2 regions of the Streptomyces sp. NPDC002138 genome follow, and region 2 is predicted to be linked to the other one. Evidence: riboswitches for the same ligand, from Rfam matches in the RefSeq annotation. Region 2 holds a riboswitch; the other holds the start of a gene.
What was found. A riboswitch is a leader RNA that binds a small molecule or an ion and turns the genes downstream of it on or off. The one in region 2 is predicted to bind ZMP and ZTP.

Region 1 (3,397 bases), on a different contig from region 2:
CCTGGGTTAACGTCGGTCGCATGACGACGTCCGTGGGAACCATGCTCCGTGCCTGGCGGGAACGGCGCGGCATCAGCCAGCTGGAGCTGGCGGGCCGCGCCGACTCCTCCGCCCGGCACATCAGCTTCGTCGAGACCGGCCGGTCCCGGCCGAGCGAGGAGATGGTGATCCGGCTGGCCGAACGGCTCGACGTGCCGGTGCGCGAGCGCAACGCCCTGCTGCTCGCGGCCGGTTACGCCCCGCGGTACGCGCACACCCCGCTGGACGCGCCGGAGATGGCGGCGCTGCGGGAGGGGCTGGAGCGGCTGCTGGCGGCCTACGATCCCTATCCGGCGCTGGTCGTGGACGGTACGTACACGGTCGTCGCCGCCAACCGGGGCATCGCGATGCTGCTGGACGGGCTGCCCGAGCACCTGCTGACGCCCCCGCTGAACGCGATGCGGATCACCCTGCACCCCGAGGGGCTCGCGCCGCGGATCCACAACCTCGCCGAGTGGCGGGGGCACCTGCTGGCGCAGATGGACCGGCAGATCGCGCTGGCCCGCTCGGAGCCGCTGCGCGCGCTGTACGAGGAGGTGGCCGCGTACCCCGTCACGGAACCCGGGGGCGCGGCGGACCCGGCGGCCGACGCCGGTGCCGCGTCGGTCGCGGTCATCGCGCTTCCGCTGCGGATCGAGCACGACGGGCAGCTGCTGTCCTTCGTGTCGTCCATCGCCACCTTCAACACGCCGATGGACGTGACCGTCGCCGAGCTGGCCATCGAGACCCTCCTCCCGGCCGACCCGGCGACGGCGAAGTACCTGCGCTCACTGGGCCCTTGAGCCCCGCGCGGCCCACTGGAGCACGGCGAACCCGGCGACGACCACGGCCTGCGCCGGGATCCACACCAGCCCGGCGGTGGTCGGTTCGAACCAGAGGAGGAGCGAGAGCAGACTCAGCGCCACCCAGGCGCAGTTGATCTCGATGACGGCCATGACCAGGCCGGGAGCGGGCCGCGCGCGGGAGGCGAGCAGGCCGACGGCCGCGCCGTATCCGGCCAGCAGGACGCCGAGCACGAGCAGCGGGGTGCGCTCCACCCCGAGCAGCCGCCCGAGCGGACCGGCGAAGAGGGCGTAGGCGAGGCCGTTGCCACCGGTGACGACGGCGTCCAGGGCGAGCAGGCGGCGCAGCGGGGCCTGCGGCGCGCGGGCGGTGAGCAGGGTCGCGGACATGGCGGATCAGCCTCCGGCGAGGTCGGGAGAGGGGCGAGGGCGCCGGATCCCGGGCCGCAGTGCGGCGGCCCGGGATCCGGTGTGTCCCCACTCTCCCGCGCGCCGCCGGCCGGGTCGATTACCCCGCGGGTCATGGCCGGCGGGGTAATCGACCCGGCCGGGCGGTACCCCGGTGGGGCCGGTTCAGCCGAGGTCGGCCAGGGTCAGGCCGGCCTGCGCCGCGGCGGCCTGGACGGTCTGCTCCAGGAGGACGGCGATGGTCATCGGGCCGACGCCGCCGGGGACCGGGGTGATCAGCGAGGCGCGGGCGGCCGCCGACGCGAAGTGCACGTCGCCGCGGTTGCCGTCGTACCCGGCGTCCAGGACCACCGCGCCCGGCTTGATGTCCTCGCCCCGGATGAATTCGGCCTTGCCGACGGCGGCGACCAGCACGTCCGCCTGGCGCACGATCGCGGGGAGGTCCTCGGTGCGGGAGTGGCAGTAGGTGACCGTGGCGTTCTGCCCGAGCAGCAGCATCCCGGCGGGCTTGCCCAGGATCGCGCTGCGGCCGACGACGACGGCGTGCTTGCCGGCCAGGTCGACCTCGTACTCGGCGAGCAGCCGCATGATCCCGCCCGGAGTGCAGGACACGAAGCCCGGCAGGCCGAAGCCCATGGCGGCGAAGGAGTGCATGGTGACGCCGTCGACGTCCTTGCCCGGGGCGATGGCCTCGAAGGCGGCGCGCTCGTCGATGTGGTGCGGGACCGGGTGCTGCAGCAGGATCCCGCTGACCTCGGGGTCCACGGAGAGCGCGGTGAGGGTGGTGACCAGTTCCTCGGTGGTGGTCGAGGCCGGCAGTTCCACGTGGCGGGAGGTGATGCCCGCCTTGGCGCAACGGTTCTGCTTCATGCGTACGTACGTCACGGACGCGGGGTCCTCGCCGACCAGCACGGTCGCGAGACAGGGGGCGGTGCCGGTGCGGCGGGTCAGCTCGGCGGCCAGGACGGCGGTGCGCTCCGAGATGCGGCGGGCGACGGCGGTGCCGTCCATCAGCCGGGCGGTGCCGCCCTCGGCCTGAACGGTCTGGTCCTGAACGGTCTGGGCAGTCGTCACGGGGTCTCCTGAACGTCGCTGCGGGATCGCGGATCGCCCAGGCGCGCGGCAGTCGACGTACGGGACACCTCGGTGTCGCGGTACGGCGGGCCGCTCCCCGGTGGTGATCCACCCAAGCGCCAGTCACGGCCCGCCGCCCAGTGTAATCGACGTGCCGGCCGAGCCACGAGCCGGCGAGCGGCGCGGACGGGGACGCGGACGGGGACGCGGAGAATCGAGTGGATCATCTCCGGCGCAGCTGGGACGATCGCGGCATGACGCACCATTTCGATCAGCTGGTCGCCGAGGCCGGTTCCGTGTCCGTGGACGGCTGGGAGTTCTCCTGGCTCGACGGCCGGGCGACCGAGCAGCGCCCCTCCTGGGGCTACCAGAGGCTGCTGGGCGAGCGCCTGGCGGGCGTACAGGCGGCCCTGGACATCCAGACCGGCGGGGGCGAGGTGCTCGCCGGAGCGGGCGCCCTGCCGCCCCTGATGGTGGCCACGGAGTCCTGGCCGCCCAACATCGGCAAGGCGACCCGGCTGCTGCACCCGAAGGGGGCGGTCGTCGTCGCCGACCCGGACGAGCCGCCGCTGCCCTTCGGCGACGAAGCCTTCGACCTGGTGAGCAGCCGGCACCCGGTGACCGTCTGGTGGGACGAGATCGCGCGGGTGCTGCGGCCCGGCGGGAGCTACTTCTCGCAGCAGGTCGGGCCGGCGAGCGTCTTCGAGCTCGTCGAGTACTTCCTCGGCCCGCAGCCGGAGGAGGTCCGCCGCGGCCGGCACCCCGATGACGCGGTGGCCGCCGCGGCCGCGGCCGGGCTGGAGGTCGTCGACCTGCGGTCGGAAAAACTGCGTACCGAGTTCCACGACGTCGGCGCCGTGATCTACTTCCTGCGGAAGGTCATCTGGATGGTGCCCGGCTTCACGGTCCACCAGTACCGCGACCGGCTCCGCGAGCTCCACGAACAGATCGAGCGCGACGGCCCGTTCGTCGCGAGCACCGCCCGTTTCCTCATCGAGGCCCGCAAACCGGGACGATGACCGGGCGGTGACCGGGCGGCGATCGGGCGGCGACCGGGCGCGCCGGGCCGTGATCGGGGCGGACGGATTCGCGCC
Region 2 (3,397 bases):
CCGGAGAGCGCGCGGGGACGATCAGAGGCCATGCCGCCATTCTCTCAGGTGCGGGGGCGGTCTTCGGCCCGCGCTGGCCGGAACCGGTTGCCTCCGGCGGGGTGTGGGGGGTCGGGCCCGGTGCGGCCGGGCGTCACCGTCCGTACCCGTGCGTACCCGGTCGGCTTGATCTTGCACGAATCAAGCGACCGCTTTCCCCCGGCGGTGGCCTGGCTCCGACCCACCCCAGCCCGCCCTGCGGCCGCCACCCCACCGGGGCACGCCTCAAACGCCGGCGGGGCTGGGATGGCCGGGCCCCGGCCGCGCCGCCGAGGCTGAGGGGCGACCCGGCTGACGGTCGCCCTCCCCTCCGGGGGCGCCTCAAACGCCGGCGGGGCTGGGGTGGCCGGGCGTGGGGATCGGCCGAGGGGTGTGGGGTGAGCACGAGCCTCGCCCGAGGGGTGTGGGGTGGGTACGGGCCTCGCCCGAGGGCTGAGGTCCGGGGGAAGCAAATCCAGCCGCGCCGGCGATTGAGGCGCCCCCGGAGGGGACGACGGCCGGTGGGGCCTGGTGCCGGCGCGGCACCCTTGGCCGCGCCGGCGATTGAGGCGCACCCCGGAGGGGGGTCGGGCCCGCCGGACCGTTCCGCCGCGGGGGTCAGGCCAGGGGGAGGCCCGGGGCCGGGAAGGCGGACATCAGGGTGGTCACCTCGGTGCGGATCGCGGCCAGGGCCGCCTCGTCACCGGCGGCCCCGGCCGCCACCCCCCGCGCGATCCACTCCGCGACCACCGGCATGTGCTCCGGCCGCAGCCCCCGCGACGTCAGCGACGGCGTCCCGATCCGCACCCCCGAGGGATCGAACGGCTTGCGCGGATCGAACGGCACCGTGTTGTAGTTCACGACGATCCCCGCCCGGTCCAGCGCCTTGGCCGCCACCTTCCCCGCGACGCCCCGCGAGGTCAGGTCCATCAGGATCAGGTGGTTGTCGGTGCCGCCCGACACCAGGTCGAAGCCCCGCTCCAGCAGCGCCGCCGCCAGCGCCTTCGCGTTGGCCACGACCCCGTGCGCGTACGACACGAACGCCGGCTGCGCCGCCTCGTGCAGGGCGACCGCGATGCCCGCCGTCGTCTGGTTGTGCGGCCCGCCCTGGAGCCCGGGGAAGACGGCCTTGTCGATGGCCTTCGCGTGCTCCTCGCGGCACATCAGCATCGCCCCGCGCGGCCCGCGCAGGGTCTTGTGCGTGGTGGTGGAGATGACGTCCACGTGACCGGCCGGGCTGGGGTGCGCCCCACCCGCGATCAGGCCCGCGATGTGCGCGACGTCGGCCACCAGGACCGACCCGGCCTCCTCCGCGATCGAGGCGAAGGCGGCGAAGTCGATGGTCCGGGGCAGCGCCGTACCACCACAGAAAATGATCTTCGGCCGCTCCTTGAGGGCCAGGTCGCGGACCTCGTCGAAGTCGATCAGGCCGGTGTCCGCGCGCACGCCGTAGCGCACGCCCCGGAACCACGACCCGGTCGCCGACACGCCCCACCCGTGGGTCAGGTGCCCGCCCATCGGCAGGGCCATGCCCATCACGGTGTCACCGGGCCGGGCGAAGGCCAGGTAGACGGCCAGGTTCGCCGGGGAGCCCGAGTACGGCTGGACGTTGGCGTGGTCCACGCCGAACAGACCCTTGGCCCGCTCGATCGCGAGGGCCTCGACCCGGTCGATGTTCTGCTGGCCCTCGTAGTAGCGGCGGCCCGGGTACCCCTCGCTGTACTTGTTCTGCAGCACGGTGCCGGACGCTTCGAGCACCGCCGCGGACACGTAGTTCTCGCTGGGGATCAGGCGCAGGGTGTCGGCCTGCAGCTGTTCCTCCGCCGCGACGAACGACGCGAGTTCGGGGTCGGTGGCGAAGAGGGCGGGATGGCGGCTCGCGGACATGGCGGCTCCTCCGGGGTCGATGTCAGATCTCGTCCCCGCGAGGCCCAGGCGAGCGGCCCTTGATGCGGTCCTGCGCGCACGACTCCCCCGGAGTTCGTTCTCCGTACGCCAGTCGCCGTGCGTGCCGCCCAGCTTAGCGGCCGCGCCACGGATGAGGTTTCCGCGTCCGCGTGGTGAGCGAGATAGAGAATGACGCCACCCTCGTCACTGTCCCGCACGGACGAAACGGACGAAACGGAGACCCCGTGTCGACTCAGACCGACGCCCAGAGCAATGCCGCCACTTCGGCCGCGATCACCGCGGCCGACGCGCACAGCGCGCACAACTACCACCCCCTCCCCGTCGTCGTCGCCCACGCGGAGGGCGCGTGGATGACCGACGTGGCGGGCAAGCGCTACCTCGACATGCTCGCGGGCTACTCGGCCCTCAACTTCGGCCACGGCAACCGGCGGCTGATCGACGCCGCCCGCGCGCAGCTGGAGCGGGTCACGCTCACCTCGCGCGCCTTCCACCACGACCGCTTCGCCGATTTCTGCCGCGAACTGGCGGAGCTGTGCGGCAAGGAGATGGTGCTGCCGATGAACACGGGCGCGGAGGCGGTGGAGACCGCCGTGAAGACCGCCCGCAAGTGGGGCTACGAGGTCAAGGGCGTCCCGGACGGCCAGGCGCGGATCGTCGTCGCGTCCAACAACTTCCACGGCCGTACGACGACCATCGTGTCCTTCTCCACCGACCCCGAGGCCCGTGACCACTACGGGCCCTACACGCCGGGGTTCGACATCGTCCCCTACGGCGACCTGGACGCCCTCGCGGCGGCCGTCACCGACACCACCGTCGCCGTGCTGCTGGAGCCGATCCAGGGCGAGGCGGGGGTGCTGGTACCGCCGCCGGGCTACTTCACGGCCGTACGGGAGCTCACGCGCGAGCGGAACGTGCTGTTCATGGCCGACGAGATCCAGTCGGGGCTCGGGCGGACCGGCAAGACCTTCGCCCTGGACCACGAGGGCGTCGTACCGGACCTCTACATCCTGGGGAAGGCGCTCGGCGGCGGTGTGGTGCCGGTGTCGGCGGTGGTCGCCGACCGGGACGTGCTCGGGGTGTTCCACCCGGGCGAGCACGGCTCCACCTTCGGCGGCAACCCGCTGGCCTGCGCGGTCGCCCTGGAGGTGATCGCGATGCTGCGCACCGGCGAGTACCAGCAGCGCGCCGCCGAGCTGGGCGACCACCTGCACCGGGAGCTGGGCCTGCTGGTGGGCGGCGGCGCGGTGACCGCCGTACGCGGGCGCGGGCTGTGGGCCGGGGTGGACATCGATCCGGCGCTCGGCACGGGCCGGGAGATCTCCGAGAAGCTGATGGAGCGGGGGGTCCTGGTCAAGGACACCCACGGCTCCACGATCCGGATCGCGCCGCCGCTGGTCATCAGCAAGGAGGACCTGGACTGGGGCCTCGACCAGCTGCGCGCGGTCCTCTCGGCGTAACGGTTCCCCGCAGG

Region 1: linked by a shared signal. The riboswitch ahead of ABT084_RS30385 (bifunctional 5,10-methylenetetrahydrofolate dehydrogenase/5,10-methenyltetrahydrofolate cyclohydrolase) and the one ahead of glyA (serine hydroxymethyltransferase) in region 2 are both predicted to bind ZMP and ZTP.

The regions. Positions count from the first base shown of each region.
Region 1 is NZ_JBEOXE010000063.1:32,441-35,837, forward strand. Features, by position in the region: gene ABT084_RS30375 (helix-turn-helix domain-containing protein) at 21-821, shown strand; gene ABT084_RS30380 (hypothetical protein) at 807-1,211, opposite strand; gene ABT084_RS30385 (bifunctional 5,10-methylenetetrahydrofolate dehydrogenase/5,10-methenyltetrahydrofolate cyclohydrolase) at 1,395-2,240, opposite strand; ZMP/ZTP riboswitch at 2,332-2,440, opposite strand; gene ABT084_RS30390 (class I SAM-dependent methyltransferase) at 2,558-3,322, shown strand.
Region 2 is NZ_JBEOXE010000035.1:34,320-37,716, reverse strand. Features, by position in the region: gene trpS (tryptophan--tRNA ligase) at 1-32, opposite strand, end outside; gene glyA (serine hydroxymethyltransferase) at 637-1,905, opposite strand; ZMP/ZTP riboswitch at 1,941-2,031, opposite strand; gene rocD (ornithine--oxo-acid transaminase) at 2,151-3,383, shown strand.